Regions from separate parts of the Kribbella sp. NBC_01510 genome, predicted to be linked through region 2. Evidence: riboswitches for the same ligand, from Rfam matches in the RefSeq annotation. Region 2 holds a riboswitch; the other holds the start of a gene.
The links. Region 2 has a riboswitch for glycine ahead of gcvP (aminomethyl-transferring glycine dehydrogenase). Riboswitches for the same ligand answer to the same signal wherever they lie in the genome.
Positions count from the first base shown of each region.

Region 1: it holds a riboswitch for glycine, as region 2 does, so the genes downstream of both, OG558_RS08040 (L-serine ammonia-lyase) here and gcvP (aminomethyl-transferring glycine dehydrogenase) in region 2, are expected to answer to the same signal.

Region 1 covers NZ_CP109418.1:1,630,973-1,639,629, forward strand. The annotation lists gene OG558_RS08035 (SDR family oxidoreductase) at 1-151, shown strand, start outside; gene OG558_RS08040 (L-serine ammonia-lyase) at 152-1,525, opposite strand; glycine riboswitch at 1,606-1,698, opposite strand; gene OG558_RS08045 (alpha/beta hydrolase) at 1,898-3,385, shown strand; gene OG558_RS08050 (hypothetical protein) at 3,444-3,671, opposite strand; gene OG558_RS08055 (aminopeptidase P family protein) at 3,864-5,294, opposite strand; gene OG558_RS08060 (GntR family transcriptional regulator) at 5,383-6,108, opposite strand; gene OG558_RS08065 (hydantoinase B/oxoprolinase family protein) at 6,235-8,657, shown strand, end outside.
Region 2 covers NZ_CP109418.1:6,232,119-6,240,775, forward strand. The annotation lists gene gcvH (glycine cleavage system protein GcvH) at 1-297, shown strand, start outside; gene OG558_RS30915 (FHA domain-containing protein) at 444-980, shown strand; gene OG558_RS30920 (MerR family transcriptional regulator) at 967-1,662, shown strand; gene OG558_RS30925 (bifunctional nuclease family protein) at 1,716-2,210, shown strand; gene OG558_RS30930 (MerR family transcriptional regulator) at 2,399-3,013, shown strand; glycine riboswitch at 3,138-3,227, shown strand; gene gcvP (aminomethyl-transferring glycine dehydrogenase) at 3,310-6,150, shown strand; gene OG558_RS30940 (serine hydrolase domain-containing protein) at 6,659-7,981, shown strand; gene OG558_RS30945 (hypothetical protein) at 7,955-8,657, opposite strand, start outside.

The sequences.
Region 1 (8,657 bases), 4.5 Mb from region 2:
CGACCCTGGGTTCACCGCGACCGACTTCAACAATCACCGGGGCGTGCAGAGCGTCGGGAAGGGCGCGGAGATCATCGTCCGCCTGGCCACGATCGGTCCGAACGGCCCGACCGGCCAGTACCTCAGCCTGGACGGCAACGTGCCCTGGTGATCAGCACTCGATGACGTTGACGGCGAGGCCGCCGCGGGACGTCTCCTTGTACTTGATCTTCATGTCGGCGCCGGTCTCGCGCATCGTCTTGATCACCTTGTCGAGGGTGACGACGTGGACGCCGTCGCCGTGCATCGCCATCCGGGCCGCATTGATCGCCTTCACCGACGCCATCGCGTTCCGCTCGATGCAGGGGATCTGCACCAGCCCGCCGACCGGGTCGCAGGTCAGGCCGAGGTTGTGTTCCATCGCGATCTCGGCCGCGTTCTCGACCTGCCCCGGCGTACCGCCGAGGACCTCACACAACCCGGCCGCCGCCATCGAGCAGGCCGACCCGACCTCGCCCTGGCAGCCGACCTCGGCGCCGGAGATCGACGCGTTCTCCTTGTACAGCACACCGATCGCACCGGCCGTCAGCAGGAATCTGACCGCACCGTCGTCGGTCGCCCCCGGCACGAACCGCCGGTAGTAGTGCAGTACGGCGGGAATGATGCCGGCGGCACCGTTCGTCGGCGCGGTGACGATCCGGCCGCCGGACGCGTTCTGCTCGTTCACCGCGAGGGCGAACAGGTTGACCCAGTCCATCACCTTCAGCGGATCCACCGACCAGGGATCAGCGCTCAGTCGACGGTGCAGCGAGTGTGCCCGGCGCGGCACCTTCAGGCCGCCGGGCAGAATGCCCTCGGTCTCGCAACCTTCGCGGACACAGTCCTGCATCACCTGCCAGATGTGCAGCAGCCCGGCCCGGATCTCCTCCTCGGTCCGCCAGGCGAGCTCGTTCGCGAGCATCACCTCGCTCATCGACAGCTGGGACTCGCGACAACGGTCGAGCAACTCGGCACCGGTGGTGAACGGGTACTTCAGCGGGGTCGTGTCCAGCACGATCCGGTCGCCGGCCGCCGCGTTCTCGTCGACCACGAATCCGCCGCCGACCGAGTAGTACGTGCGTTCCCGCAGTACGGCGCCGTCCGCCGAGCGGGCCACGAAACTCATCCCGTTCGGGTGGTAGGGCAGCGCCTTGCGCCGGTGCATGATCAGGTCGGTGTTCTCGTCGAACGCGATCTCGTGCGTGCCGGCCAGCAGTACTCGACCGCGCTCGCGGATCGTCTCGACCCGGGCGTCGACGGAATGGGTGACGACGGTTTCGGGGTCCTCGCCCTCGAGCCCGAGCAGGACCGCCTTGTTGCTGCCGTGGCCGTGCCCGGTCGCACCGAGCGAACCGAAGAGTTGCGCTTCGACCCTCGCCGTCGCGGCCAGCAGGCCGGCGTCGGCCAGGCCGAGTGCGAAGGTGCGGGCGGCGCGCATCGGCCCCACCGTGTGGGAGCTCGACGGGCCGATCCCGATGCTGAACAGATCGAAGACGCTGATCGCCATCGTGTGGAGGTTCCTTCCGGTCGCCGTTGACCGTTTGGTGTCCTCCCCACTCTGTTGGACCGGAAGTCCTCCAGAGGTGCCTCGCCCGCGCGGTGAAGGTGCCTGAGAGATTCTTGGGGAGAGTTGCTCCTACGGCGCCCGGGTCACGCCCGGGTCTCTCCCGCACGGGTTCATGCGGCTGTTGAATTGACTGACGATCTGGACGGTACGGCGCTCCCACCGGCAACGTCAATCCGGCCGATCCGCACCATCAGCGACCGACCCCAACGAGTCCCCCAAGGGCCGGCCGGGGTCTGGCGAGGGCTTGTCCCGGATGTGGTGAGGCAAGCGGTTGCTGAGGATCGAGGGAGTCCCCAGACAGGAGATTCGCTGATGAAGTCCCGACGAGTTCTCAGGACCACCGCGTGGGGTGTGGTCCTGGGATTCGCTGCGGCCGGCCTCACCGCAGTACCGGCGCCGGCCGCCGTACCCAGGCAAGTGACCGTGCAGTGGTCCGACTGCAAGCCCGAGGGCAAGGATGATCCGGAGGAGGTGAAGGGATCGCAGTGCGCGACCCTGCAGGTGCCGGTCGACTGGCACGATCCCGACGGCCCCACCTTCGGCCTCGCGATCGCCCGTCGTACGGCGAAGTCGCCGGCCGACCGCGTCGGCGTGCTGATGTGGGGCCCGGGCGGTCCCGGCGACTCGGGCGTCGACCGGGTCAAGACCGGGATGTCCCGGTTCAGTCAGAACCTGCAGGACCAGTTCGACATCGTGAGCTTCGACCCGCGGGGTGTCGCCCGCAGCAACCCGGTGAAGTGCACGGCCGCGCTGCTGGTCAAGCAGCCGTCACCGATCATCAAAAGTGCGGCCGAGTTCCGCGCGACCATTCGCTACAACCAGCAACTCGCGACCGACTGCCGCGACCACACCGGGCCGGTGTACGACCACCTCGACACCTGGCAGACGGTCCACGACGTCGACGCGATCCGCCGGGCGATCGGCGAGTCGACGATCTCCTTCCACGGCAGCTCGTACGGAACGGTGCTCGGCGGCCAGTACGCCGAGACGTACCCGGGCCGGGTGCGCGCGATGGTGCTCGAGAGCGTGAGCGACCACAGTGCCGCGCCGACGAAGGAGTTCCTCGACGCCCAGGCGACCGCGGCCCAGGACTCGTTCTCCGAGTTCGTGAAATGGTGCGACGCGGCAACAACCTGCGCATTGCACGGTCGCGATATCCACACCTTGTGGGCGGACCTGCTCGCCCGGGCCGACCACGGCGAGGTGCCGGATCCGCAGCACCCGACCGTCGCGATCACACCGTTCAACCTGAGCTTCTTCGTGTTCCGCAAGCTCTACGACCCGGAGTGGGTCGCGCTTGCCGAGACGTTGCAGCAACTCGACGCGAGTACGCCGCCGACCGGGCAGGCGCCGGTCCCGCCCGGACTCGCGTCGTATCCGCTGGCGGTGTTCTGCCAGGACTGGAACCTCGGTGTCCGCAACTACCGGGAGTACGCCGGCCATCTCGACCGGCTGGCCAGGAACAACCCCGACATGCGCTACCCCGGCCAGCTGATGGCGGTGTCGATCTGCCTCGGGCAGCCGCCGGCCGCCAACCCGCAGCACCGGCTGAAGGTCCACGGTCTGACCACTCCAGTCCTGCTAGCGAACGCGATGCATGACCCGGCCACCGGCTACGAGTGGGCCCGGAGCGTCGAACGCCAGCTCGGCAGGTACGGCGTACTGCTCACCTACGAGGGCTGGGGGCACGGCAGCTACAACTCGAGCCCCTGCATGCAGACGACGATCGACGCCTATCTGGTCTCGCGTCAGGTGCCGGAACGCGGCACCAGCTGCGCAGCGGTACCACCGGTGGGCTGAGAGAGATCCGGGGCCGGCGCCTCCCAACCAGCACCGGCCCCGGTGTCCGTGTGGTCCCTCAGACCGGGACGCCGGCCACGTCGAAAACGCGGTCGAGATGGTCGCCGCGGACCAGGCGGCCCGCCAGCAGACGGAGTTCGGCGCAGGCGCTCTCGAGTGCCTGCATCTGCGATCGGCAGTGGTCGACGTACCAGAACGGGTCGTCGGGCTGCGGATCGTCGGCATCGTCGATGTCGGCGTACCAGTGCTGATCTCCGTAGTGGACTACTCGCACTCGCAGATTCATGATGACTACTCCCCGTGCCCAGGGATCCTGGGTCCCCCCTGGCCCCAGTCGGGGCCGGCTCGGCTGGGCGCGTGGTACGCGGCCCCCCACTGCCACGCGCCCTGCCGAGTTCGACCCTCCCCCGCTCGATACATCGTCGGCGGCGGGGCGAATGTTACTGCTTGTGACGATTAATTTTGCGTAGACGGCCTGTCACCGAGCGTTGAGCTGCGACTGGGTCCATTGCTCCAGTCCGTCGGTGGTGATCGGCAGGTCCTGGGTGAGGATCTCGAGCCGGTCGGCATGCACCACGACGTTGTCCTCGATCCGGATGCCGATCCCGCGCAGCTCCGGCGGCACGGTCTCGTCGTTCGGGTGGAAGTACAGCCCCGGCTCGACGGCGAGCGCCATCCCGGCCTCGATGTCGCCGGCGAAGTACGCCTCCGGCCGGGACGCGTCGCAGTCGTGCACGTCGAGGCCGATGTAGTGCCCGGTCCCGCAGACGATGTACCGCCGGTGCTGCTGTCCGTCCGGGCCGAGCAGCTCGTCCATCGACACGTCGAGCAGACCCCAGTCCCGCAGGCCCTCGGCCAGCACCCGCAGCGCCTCGTACTGGAAGGCCCGGTACGGCGCTCCCACCTTGACGGCATCGAGGGACGCCAACTGCGCCTTGTGCACCAGGTCGTGCACCTGCCGCTGGGCCGCGGTGTACTCACCGGTGGCCGGGAAGGTCCGGGTCACGTCGGCGGTGTAGAGCGTGCGGGTCTCGACCCCGGCGTCCAGCAGGATCACGTCGCCCTCGTTCACCGGGCCGTCGTTGCGGACCCAGTGCAGCACCGGCGCGTGGTGGCCGGCAGCAACGATCGAGGCGTACCCGACGCCGTTGCCCGCGGTCCGCGCACGCCGGTCGAAGGTGCCCTGCAGCCACCGCTCGCCGCCACCCCGGATGGCCTCGGGCAGCTCCCGGGCCACATCGCCGAACGCGAGCACGCTGGCCGCGACCGCCTCGCGCAGCTGGTCCAGCTCCCAGTCGTCCTTGATCCGGCGCAGCTCGGCCAGCGTCTGGCGCAGCGAGTTGCCGTCCGTCGGAGAGGTCCGGACCAGCGCGTCCAGCATCGGCTCGACACCGGGCGTCGACAGCATGAACGGCACCGCGCCGCGCACGGCCGCCGGCAGTTCCTCGATCGGACGGCAGGCGATCTGCAGCGCGTCCGACCAGTCCTTCAGCCCCGGCACCGGGCCGATCCACAGCTCGCCGTCCCGCGCGTTGGCGAAGAAGTCCGCCTCGTCCGGACCGGCGGTCTCCCGCAGGTACAGCGTCGCCTCACCGTCCGCCGACAGCACCAGTACGGCGCCCTCCGCCTGGCAACCGGTCAGCCAGACGAAGTCGCTGTCGGCGCGGAACTGGTAGTCGGTGTCGTTCGAGCGCACCGGCGCCCGGCCGGCCGCGAGCGCGATCCGCCGGCCCGGCAGCGCGGCGGAGAGCTTCCGCCGGTGCGCGGCCGCAGCCTCGGCCAGCCCCTCCGGCACCGTCACCGACCGGTCCACCGGGCCCCAGCCCCGCGAGACGAAGTCCCGGAATCCCTTGGCGTCGATCGGGCGGTAGGACTTCGGGGTCGGATCGGTCCGGTCGTCTTCGGTCATGAGCTGAGCTCCCCTTTGCAGCTGACGGTCAGAGTTCATCAACTCAGGTCTGCGCGGGGGCGCGCAAGCCCTTATCGAATCTCGTGGTTCAACGGGCCCGGAACGCCTCCAGCAGACCGTGCTCGGAGTCGAGCAGGTACTGATGCAGGTCAGCCGCCGCCTCGTCGTATTTACGCGCCTCGAGCAGCTCGAGCAGCTCACGGTTTCGCGTGATGTACGGCCGGTGCAGCTCACGCGGGGCCGCGATCACTTGGAAGACAAGCCGCAACTCGGCCAGCAGCCGCCCGGTCATCGCATCCATCCGGGCGCTGTCGGCCAGACCGATCAGGTGCTCGTGGAACCGCATGTTCGCCGTACCGACGGCCGGCCAGCGATCCGCGAGCGCGGCCGCCTCGGCGGCCTCGACATCGTCCTGCAACGGCTCGAGCCGGCTCGCCGGCAGCTCCGGCTCGCGCTCGGCCAGACCCCGCACGACGTCGACCTCGAGCACCCGGCGGAGCCGGTACAGGTCGACCACGTCCCGCTCGTCGAGCTCCGGGACGAACACGCCGCGATGCAGCTTGTAGACCAGCAGCCCCTCGTGGGTGAGCAGCCGGAAGGCTTCGCGCAACGTATTGCGGCTGACCTCCAGCACCGCGGTCAGCTCCATCTCGGACAGTTGGGCGCCCGGGGGCAGTGCACCTTCGGTGATGCTGCGGCGCAGGATGTCTGCGGCCCGCTCGGCCGAACTGCTGCGGTCCAGCCGCGCGACATCAGCGGCAACCGACCGCAACCACGCCTGCCGGGGTGTGTCGTCGGCCTCACCCGTGCTCATCTCCGCATCATCCCGCAATCCGGCCGATCGGTGAAAGCTTGGTGGAACAACCCTCTTGCAGGATTGTTGAACAATCCATAGAGTCGGTCCCACCACCACGACGGCTGTCCGGAAAGGCGGTAGCGCATGGCGCGGAAGTGGGAGTTCTGGATCGACCGTGGCGGCACCTTCACCGACCTCGTCGCCCGGCGCCCGGATGGAACCCTGGTGACGCACAAGCTCCTGTCCGAAAACCCGGAGCGCTACCGGGACGCCGCCGTCGAGGGCATCCGCCGGCTGCTCGCCGTGCCGGCCGGCGAACGGATCCCCGCCGAGCGCATCGAGGTCGTCAAGATGGGCACGACGGTGGCCACCAACGCGCTGCTCGAGCGCGACGGCGAGCCGACCGTCGTCGTCATCACCCAGGGTTTCCGCGACGCGCTGCGGATCGCCTATCAGAACCGCCCCCGCATCTTCGCCCGCGAGATCGTGCTGCCGGAGCTCGTCTACTCGGCCGTGATCGAGGCGAACGAACGGGTGGCCGCCGACGGCAAGGTCCTCGTCCCGCTCGACGAACAGGCCGTCGCCGAGGACCTGCGGCGTGCGTACGACGACGGCCTGCGATCGGTAGCCGTGGTGTCGCTGCACGGCTACCGCTATCCGCGGCATGAGGCGGTGATCGGCGAGATCGCCCGCCGGGTCGGCTTCACCCAGATCTCGCTGTCGCACGAGTGCAGCCCGCTGATGAAGGTGGTCTCGAGGGGCGACACGACCGTGGTCGATGCCTACCTCTCCCCGATCCTGCGCCGGTACGTCGATCAGGTGGCATCCGAGCTGGCCGGTGTGCGGCTGATGTTCATGCAGTCGAACGGCGGGCTCACCGAAGCGCACGCGTTCCGTGGCAAGGACGCGATCCTGTCCGGACCCGCGGGGGGTGTGGTCGGGATGGCGCGGACCACGACGGCTGCCGGGTTCGACCGGGTGATCGGCTTCGACATGGGCGGCACGTCGACCGACGTGTCGCACTACGCCGGCGAGTTCGAACGCGAGCTGGAAACGCTGGTCGCCGGGGTGCGGATGCGCGCGCCGATGATGAGCATCCACACCGTGGCGGCGGGCGGCGGCTCGATCCTGATCTTCGACGGGAGCCGCTACCGCGTCGGTCCAGGATCGGCGGGCGCGGATCCGGGCCCCGCGTCGTACCGCAGGGGAGGTCCGCTCACGGTCACGGATGCGAACGTGATGCTCGGCCGGGTGCAGCCGGGCTTCTTCCCGGCCGTGTTCGGCGAGAACGGCGACCAGCGGCTCGACTCAGACGTCGTACGGCGGAAGTTCGCGGAGCTCGCCACCGTGATCGGGGACGGGCGGGCTCCGGAGGAGGTCGCAGCCGGCTTCGCCGACATCGCCGTCGCGAACATGGCGAACGCGATCAAGAAGATCTCGGTGCAACGCGGGTACGACGTCACCCAGTACGTCCTGGCGACGTTCGGCGGAGCAGGCGGCCAGCACGCCTGCGCGGTCGCTGACGCGCTGGGAATGACACAGGTGCTCATTCACCCGCTCGCGGGCGTGCTCTCGGCGTACGGCATGGGTGTCGCCGACGTCGCCGCCCTGCGCGAGCGGGCGGTCGAGACGACACTGAGCGGTGCCGTACTCCCTGAGCTCGCGCGGGTCCTCGACGAACTCACCAGCGACGCCGGTCGCGAACTCCAGGGCGAAGGCATCCCGGCCGAGCGGATCACCGCGATCCGTCGCGCGCTGCTGCGCTACGACGGCACCGACACCGCCGTCGCCGTGTCTGTCGGCGAGGTGGACGAGATGGTGGCGGAGTTCGAGGCCACCTACCGGCGACGGTTCTCCTTCCTGATGGCGGACCGGCCGATCGTCGTGGAGGCCGTGTCGCTCGAGCTGCTCGGCGCCGCCGGAACCGGCGACGACAACTGGATCCGCCCGGAGCGACAGGGTGGCGAGTTGCGCGCCGTGGCCCGGGTACCGATGTTCTCAGCCGGCGCGTGGGTCGACGTCGACCTCTATCAGCGCGACGACATCGTCCCCGGCGACCGGGTGGACGGACCGGCGGTCATCGCCGAGGCCAACGCGACCACGGTGGTCGAAGCCGGCTGGCGGGCCGGCGTCAACGATCTCGGCCACCTGCTGCTCAACCGGGTGGCGGCACGACCGGTTCGGCAGGGGATCGGGACCGAGGTCGACCCGGTGATGCTGGAGATCTTCAACAACCTGTTCATGTCGATCGCCGAGCAGATGGGGGTGCGGCTGCAGAGCACCTCACAGTCGGTGAACATCAAGGAGCGGCTGGACTTCTCCTGCGCGCTGTTCGACGCCGAGGGCAACCTGATCGCGAACGCACCACACATCCCGGTCCACCTCGGCTCAATGGGCGAGAGCATCAAGATGGTGATCGCCGCGAACGCCGGCCGGATGGCGCCGGGCGACACGTACGTGCTCAACAACCCCTACCGGGGCGGCACCCACCTGCCCGACATCACCGTGGTGACCCCGGTCTTCGATCGGGCTGGTAAGGACATCTTGTTCTACGTCGCGTCCCGCGG
Region 2 (8,657 bases):
TTCGCACAGGATGCGCTCGGTGACATCGTGTACGTGCAGCTGCCCGAGATCGGCAGCGCGGTGCGGGCCGGCGACGCGTGTGGCGAGCTGGAGTCGACCAAGAGCGTGAGCGACCTGTTCGCGCCGGTCAACGGCACCGTGACCGCCGTCAACGAGGCGCTCGCCGACCAGCCCGACCTGGTCAACAGCGACCCGTACGGCGAGGGCTGGCTGCTCGACATCGAGGTCGAGGACGCCGCCGAGGTAGCGGCGCTGATGGACGCCGAGACCTACCAGGGACAGCTCGACCAGAGCTGACCGGCAGCGGCTTGGCCGCGCCTGGTACGTTGTCCGGACCTCAACCGCTGGTCGAGGGTTGAGGTCCGCGAATCTGCGTCCACACTTGTTCATACGGGGTCTATCGAAAACGTCGCCGGACCGCCGGCGATCGGGAGGATCACAGCATGCCGTTCTGCAACCAGTGCGGGCACGAGAACTCCGACGGCAGCCGGTTCTGCTCGCAGTGCGGAGCGATGCTTCCTGGCGCGGACCGCCCGGCGGCAGCCCCGGCGGCCGCGCCGGCGACCAACGGTGTCACCGACACCGCGATGCTGACCCCGATCGGCGCCGAGCCCGAGCCCGAGCGCACCGGCGAGCCGCTGTCGGTGGAGGACGAGGCCGCGGTCGGCGCCCTGCCGGCCGGATCCGCCCTGCTGATCGTCCAGCGCGGGCCGAACGCGGGCAGCCGGTTCCTGCTCGACGTCGACGTGGTCACCGCCGGCCGGCACCCGGACAGCGACATCTTCCTCGACGACGTCACGGTCTCGCGCCGGCACGCGGAGTTCCGCCGCGACCCGTACGGCGTGAAGGTCCGCGACGTGGGCAGCCTGAACGGCACCTACGTGAACCGGGACCGGATCGACGAGGTCCAGCTGACCAGCGGCGACGAGGTCCAGATCGGCAAGTACCGCTTGGTGTACTACGCCAGTGGCCAAGCCTGAGCCTTCCGTCGAGGGCCCCGCTGAAGGCCGCGGCATCGGTGAGGTGCTGCAGCTGCTGCAGGCCGAGTTCGCCGACGTCACGATCTCCAAGATCCGGTTCCTCGAGGCCGAGGGACTGGTGACGCCGGCCCGGACCGCCTCGGGCTACCGGAAGTTCAGCGCGGCCGACGTCGAGCGGCTGCGCTACGTGCTGACCGCGCAACGTGACCAGTACCTGCCGCTGAAGGTGATCAAGGAACATCTCGGCGCGATCGATCGCGGCCTGCGCCCGGCGGCCGGCGGTCCACCGGTCGCGCCGAGCTCGTTGCCGGAGCCACCGGGGCTGCCGGTCGCTGACGACTTCGGTGCTGCGGGCATCGATCTGAAGCTGACCCGGGAGGAGCTCCGCGCCGCCGCGGGGATCTCCACCGAGCTGCTCGGCGAGCTGGAGGGCCATGGCCTGGTGGTGGCCCGTGGCAACCACTACGACGGGGACGCGATCGTGATCGCACGGCTGGCCGCGGACTTCGCGCCGTACGGGATCGAGCCGCGGCACCTGCGCCCGTTCCGGACGGCGGCCGATCGGGAGGCCGGCCTGATCGAGCAGGTGACCGGCCCCCGCCGTACCGAACAGACCGAGGAACTGGCCGCGCTCGCCGTCCGCCTGCACGCGGCGCTGGTCCGTTCCCGCCTGCCCAGGTAACCGGGGCACCCCGCGGGCCTACCCGGGGCTTCCCTGCGGAGTAGGCTGAAGGGGTGCGCGAAGTCGACGTGGTCGGAGTCCGGGTGGAGATGCCCTCGAGTCAGCCGATCGTGCTGCTGCGAGAGGTTGGCGGGGAGCGGTACCTGCCGATCTGGATCGGCGCGGCCGAGGCGAGTGCGATCGCTTTCGCCCAGCAGGGGATGGAGCCGCCGCGGCCGCTGACGCACGACCTGTTCGCGGAGACCATCCGGGTGCTCGGGCACACCCTCAGCCAGGTCCGGATCGTGAACCTGACCGACGGCATCTTCGAGGCGATCCTGGTGTTCGACGACAAGACCGAGATCTCGGCGCGACCGTCGGACTCGATCGCGCTGGCGCTGCGCACCGGGACCCCGGTGTTCTGCACCGAGGAGATCCTGGCCGAGGCCGGCATCCCGGTTCCGGAGAGTGAGACCGACGATCCCGACGAGGTGGTGGAGGAAGAGGAGGTCGAGCGCTTCCGCGAGTTCCTCGACCAGGTGACACCCGAGGATTTCGACAAGAGTTGACCAGTTCAGTTCACTGCGGTGGTACAAGACCAGATAGGTAACGATTCGTACGACGGCCGCGACACGCTCCCGGCTCGGTGCGGTTGTCGTTGACCCTCCCTGGTCGGCGGCTTACCTTGAAGGAGTCGTGGGGTGTTGTCACTCCACGGATGTGACCCGTTCCAGTCGGTACCCAGGGAGGCTCAGGCGTGACACGCACCGGCGACACGGATCTGACGGCGCAGTCGACGTCCGACGCACACGCCGAGGCGGCCGCTGCCGCCGGCGTCCAGGGTCTGCTCTTCGACGACGACCTGCGGCCGATGCCGGAGGATGTCGGGTTCCGCGGTCCGACGGCATGCGCCGCGGCCGGGATCACCTACCGTCAGCTCGACTACTGGGCCCGCACCGGCCTGGTCTCCCCGTCCGTCCGCCCGGCGACCGGCTCCGGCACGCAACGGCTCTACGGCTTCCGTGACGTCCTGTTGCTGAAGGTGATCAAGCGGCTCCTCGACGCCGGCATCTCACTGCAGCAGATCCGGACCGCGATCGCCCACCTGAGCAAGCGCGGCATCGACGACCTGACCCAGATCACGCTGATGAGCGACGGCGCCTCGGTGTACATGTGCACCTCGCCGGACGAGGTGATCGATCTGCTCGCCGGCGGTCAGGGCGTCTTCGGTATCGCCCTCGGTGGTGTCTGGCGTGAGGTCGAGGGTTCGCTGTCCGAGCTGCCGACCGAGCGTGCCGACGGTCACGACGACGGCGACAGCCACGCCAACGACGAGCTCGCGGCCCGCCGCCGGGCTCGCATGACCGGCTGACCTGTCTCATCCCGTGCGCCTCTACGCGCACGGCACGGCGGGGGAGTTCCAGTCCGGCCGGCCGGCCGCACGACGGCTCCTGCCCGAACTGTTCGAGGATTCCTGGTAGCCTCGGTTCAGCCGTACACAGCACTCGGGAGAGACCCGTGCAACCGGGCGCCGAAGGGGCAATTCCTCCCCGGAACCTCTCAGGCCCATGGACCGAGTGCCACAGGCGACTCTGGAGCGCCCCTGCGTGAGCTGGGCGTGACAGAGGGGGAGGCGACCGGAAGCACTGTCAGCAACGGAGCCTCTAGATGAACAACTCACCCCAACTCTCGGCGACGTTCGCCGACCGGCACATCGGGCCGCGTCCGGACGAGATCGCCCGCATGGTCCAACTCCTCGGGTACGACGACGTCGACGCGCTGGTGGATGCCGCGGTGCCGGCGTCGATCCGGTCAGCCGAGGCGCTCCGGCTGCCCGAGCCGGCCTCCGAGGTCGACGCGCTGACCGAGCTCCGCCAGCTGGCGGCCCGCAACACCGTCGCCACCTCGATGATCGGCCAGGGGTACTACGGCACCTTCACCCCGTCGGTCATCGTCCGGCGCCTGGTCGAGAACCCGGCCTGGTACACGGCCTACACGCCGTACCAGCCGGAGATCTCCCAGGGCCGGCTCGAGGCGCTGCTGAACTTCCAGACCGTCGTGTCCGACCTGACCGGACTGCCAACCGCGAACGCGTCGCTGCTGGACGAGGGCACCGCGGCCGCCGAGGCGATGACGCTGGCCCACCGGTCGAACAAGAAGAGCAAGTCCGACCGCTTCCTGGTCGACGCCGACTGCTTCGCCCAGACCATCGCCGTGGTGCGGACCCGGGCCGCGGCGCTCGGCATCGAGGTCGTGGTCGCCGACACCACCGACGGTCTGCCGGACGGTGACTTCTTCGGCTTCCTGGTGCAGTACCCGGGCTCCGGCGGTGTCGTCCGCGACCTGAAGCCGCTGATCGCTGCCGCGCACGAGCGCGACACGCTGGTCGCGGTCGCCTCCGACCTGCTCGCGCTGACGTTGCTCGAGGCACCGGGTGAGGCCGGCGCCGACATCGTGATCGGATCCTCGCAGCGCTTCGGCGTACCACTGTTCTACGGCGGTCCGCACGCCGGTTTCATGTCCGTCCGGTCCGGCCTCGAGCGGTCGTTGCCCGGCCGTCTCGTCGGTGTCTCCGTCGACTCTGACGGCGCACCGGCGTACCGGCTGGCACTGCAGACTCGCGAGCAGCACATCCGCCGTGAGAAGGCGACCTCCAACATCTGTACGGCGCAGGTCCTGCTGGCCGTGGTCGCGTCGATGTACGCCGTCTACCACGGGCCGGACGGTCTGAAGGCGATCGCGGAGCGCGTCCACGACTACGCCGGCCGGTTGGCCGCGTCGTTGCGTGCGGGTGGTGTGGAGGTCGTGCACGACGACTTCTTCGACACCGTGCTCGCCCGGGTCCCCGGTCAGGCCGCGGATGTGGTCGACGCCGCCCGGCAGAACGGCATCTGGCTCCGGCTGGTCGACGCGGACCACGTCGGCATCTCCTGCGACGAGAAGACCGACGTCGCCACGCTGACCCGGGTCTGCCAGTCCTTCGGCGTGCGGTACGACGGTTCGCTGGACGCGGCCGCAGTTGCCGTGCCGCGGACCACGGACTACCTGACGCACCCGGTGTTCAACACGCACCAGTCCGAGACCGCCATGCTGCGGTACCTGCGCAAGCTGTCCGACAAGGACTACGCGCTGGACCGCGGGATGATCCCGCTCGGGTCCTGCACGATGAAGCTGAACGCGACCACCGAGATGGAGCCGGTCACCTGGCCGGAGTTCGCCGACCTGCATCCGTTCGCGCCGATCGAGGACGCGGCCGGGTACGCGGTGCTGATCGGTCAGCTGGAGCGCTGGCTGGCCGAGGTGACCGGGTACGCGAAGGTCTCGATCCAGCCGAACGCGGGCTCGCAGGGTGAGCTGGCGGGGCTGCTCGCGATCCGCGGGTACCACCACGGGCGGGGCGATCTCGATCGCACCGTGTGCCTGATCCCGGCCAGCGCGCACGGCACCAACGCCGCCTCCGCGGTGATGGCCGGCATGAAGGTGGTCGTTGTCAAGGGCAACGACGACGGCACGATCGACCTGGACGACCTGCGGGCGAAGGCTTCTGAGCACGCGGCCAAGCTGGCGGCGATCATGATCACCTACCCGTCCACGCACGGCGTGTACGAGGAGAGCGTCACCGAGGTCTGCCGGATCGTCCACGAGCACGGCGGCCAGGTGTACGTCGACGGCGCAAACCTGAACGCATTGCTCGGTCTCGCCAAGCCCGGTGAGTTCGGCGGCGACGTCAGCCACTTGAACCTGCACAAGACGTTCTGCATCCCGCATGGCGGCGGTGGTCCGGGTGTCGGCCCGGTGGCGGTCGCCGCGCACCTGGCGCCGTACCTGCCGAACCACCCGCTGCTGGACCAGGCCGGTCCGGAGTCCGGGGTCGGCCCGATCAGCGCGGCGCCGTTCGGTTCGGCGGGTGTGCTCGCGATCTCGTGGGCGTACATCCGGATGATGGGTGCCGAGGGTCTGACGGCTGCCACGAAGGCCGCCGTACTGACCGCGAACTACGTGGCGAAGCGGCTCGAGGGTGCCTTCCCGGTGCTCTACACCGGCGAGAACGACCTGGTCGCGCACGAGTGCATCCTGGACCTGCGGCCGATGACCAAGGAGACCGGGATCAGCGTCGACGACGTCGCGAAGCGGCTGATCGACTACGGCTTCCACGCGCCGACCATGTCGTTCCCGGTCGCGGGCACGCTGATGGTCGAGCCGACCGAGTCCGAGGACCTCGGCGAGCTGGACCGGTTCTGCGACGCGATGATCGCGATCCGGCACGAGATCGACCGGGTCGCCGCGGGGGAGTGGCCGGCCGGCGACAACCCGCTGGTGAACGCGCCGCACACCGCCGAGTCGGTCATCAACGACAAGTGGGAGCACGCCTACACTCGCGAGGAGGCCGCGTTCCCCCGCTCCGTCGACCGCGCCTCGAAGTACTGGCCCCCCGTCCGCCGCATCGACGGCGCCTACGGCGACCGCAACCTCATCTGCTCCTGCCCAGCCCCGGAGGCGTTCGAGTAGGCGTTCGACAACCCCGGCAGATGTGCGCGCGAGGTCGCGACATGTCTGCCGGGCTACCGGATCCGCAGTGCTGCCGCCTCGATCGCCCGGTGCAGGTGCCCGAGTCGATACGGAAGTCGATCTCCGGCAGGCCGGTGCCGTCGAAGTCCGCGTTCAGTCGTTCCCTGACAAATGCCAGCGCCACGCCCGCGTCGCTCTCGAACCAGGTATCCATCACGGCTCCCAAGTCATCAGTCACAACAGTCTGCACTCGATCACGAACTTCTCCTGCGACCGTTACCGCACTTGGCTTCCGCCCGGGGCAATTTCGGGGGAGAACCTCGCAGCTGCACCCTTCTACCTACCGCATACCTGGGGTGGAGGGACCAGGTCAGGGGTGAACCCAGAACCTGGCCGCCGGGCCGGCTTCGGGATGGTGGTGACGCCGGACTACCTCCCCGACCTTGCTTTGATGCGGCACTAGTATGGCGAGGTGTTGATCGACCTGCTCGCTGGTGGAGGCCGCTGAGTGACTTCTGTTCGTCCTGACACTGCCGCTGCTCTGTACGCCGAGATCGCGACAGCGCAGAGCGAATGGAAGTTGCCTTCGATCAATGCCGGAGTGGTCCGGGACGGTTCGCTGGTGTGGACCGGGTCGCGGGGGCAGTTCGCCACCGCGGACGGTGGTGTGCCGGGGCCGGACGTGCAGTACCGGATCGGCTCGATCACGAAGACGCTGACGGCTGTTCTGGTGATGCAGTGCCGGGACGACGGGCTGCTCTCGCTGAACGATGCCGTGGGCAAGCATCTGCCGGGGATCGCGTTCGGTGATCGGACGGTCCGGCAGCTGCTCGCGCACAGCGGTGGGATGAACGCCGAGCCCGAGGGGCCGTGGTGGGAGCGGAACCCGGGCGTCACGTTCGACCAGTTGACCGCGGCGATGGACGAGTCCCAGGCGGTCGGCCCGGCCGACCGCCGGCACCACTACTCGAACCTCGGCTACGGACTTCTCGGCGAGATCGTCGCGCGATTGCGGAACGCCGCCTGGTTCGACCTCGTGCAGGAGCGCATCCTCGATCCGCTGGAGATGCGTCGTACGACGTACTTCCCGACGGGCTCGTCCGCGCAAGGGTTCTCCGTGCACCCGTTCAGCGGTCAGTTGATGGACGAGCCGGCGTACGACGCGGGTGCGATGGCGCCGGCCGGGCAGTTGTGGAGCACGATCGAGGATCTGGCGACATACGCGAACTTCTGGATCGATCCGCTCTACGAGGTGCTGAATCGGGACACGGTCGACGAGATGGCGGCGCCGGTCGCCGCGGATCCACGGGAAGGCCTGACCGCGTCGTACGGCCTGGGCCTGCGCCTGATCGCCGACAACCCGCATCTGCTGGTCGGCCACACCGGCTCGATGCCCGGCTTCCTGGCCGGCCTGTTCGTCGACCGCGTCCGCCGCGTCGGCGCCGTCACCCTCGGGAACGCGACGTTCGGTCGCGTTGCCTCGCTCCCACCCGAATTGATCGGGACGCTGGTCACCTACGAGCCCAGCCTTCCGCTGGAGTGGCTCCCCGAGCCCCCACTCGCCCAGGGCGCGGACCTCCTCGGCAACTGGTACTGGGGCAACACGCCCGTCACCATGTCCGTCTCCGCCGGCATCCTCCAACTCTCCGGTGGCCTCACCACCCGCTTCTCCCCACTGGGCCCCGACCTCTACCAGGGCCGCGACGGCTATCTGGCCGGCGAAAAACTCCACGTCATCCGCGAAGGCAGCCGCATCACCCACCTCAATGTCGCCACGTTTGTCCTCACCAGAACGCCGTACGGCCTAGGAGATGATCTCCACCAGGCGTAGTTGTTCTGTCGGGCCTCGGACGGACAGTTCGGCGACCTGGCCGATGTCTTTGACGTAGTACTTGTTGTCGAGGACGTCTGGTTCGAGGGCGGTCGTCTCGGCGGTGCGGAGGGCGTGGTGGAAGGTGCCGCGGGGGACGGTCACCGTGGTGTTGCGGGCGATGAGCCAGAAGACGTCTTCGGCGTGGCCGGCGTACCACTCCTGGCGGAACTTGCGGCCGAGTTGAGGGTGGGCCTGCATGAAGACGCCGGGTTGGGCGCCGTCGATGCCCGCGTGGAAGCTGCCTTCACGGCTGACGACGCGGCCGCGGCTGTCCAGTTCGGCGGTGTCCTCGCCGAAATACCAGACGTTGCCGCAGCGGTCCTGCGCGTAGTAGTCGCTGGTGCGCTCCTCGAGGACGTTGTTCAGGTAGAGGCGATCCTCGACGACGCGGGTCCGGACTCCCGCGATCACTCTGGTCCGGGACGTTGCGGCGAACAGATCGAGAGCCTTCTCGCCATCCTTGACGCCGGTCGAGACCAGCGTGCGTCCGGGTTTGAGCGGGAACCACGGGTTGGTCACGTTCGGGGAGAAGTCGCCGGGGTCGATCTCGGGGTGGTACCGGCTGCCTGGTCCGAACACCGGTAGCGGGCACGCCGACGGGTGGTGGTGCTCCGCGTGCGCGGAGCTTGTGAGG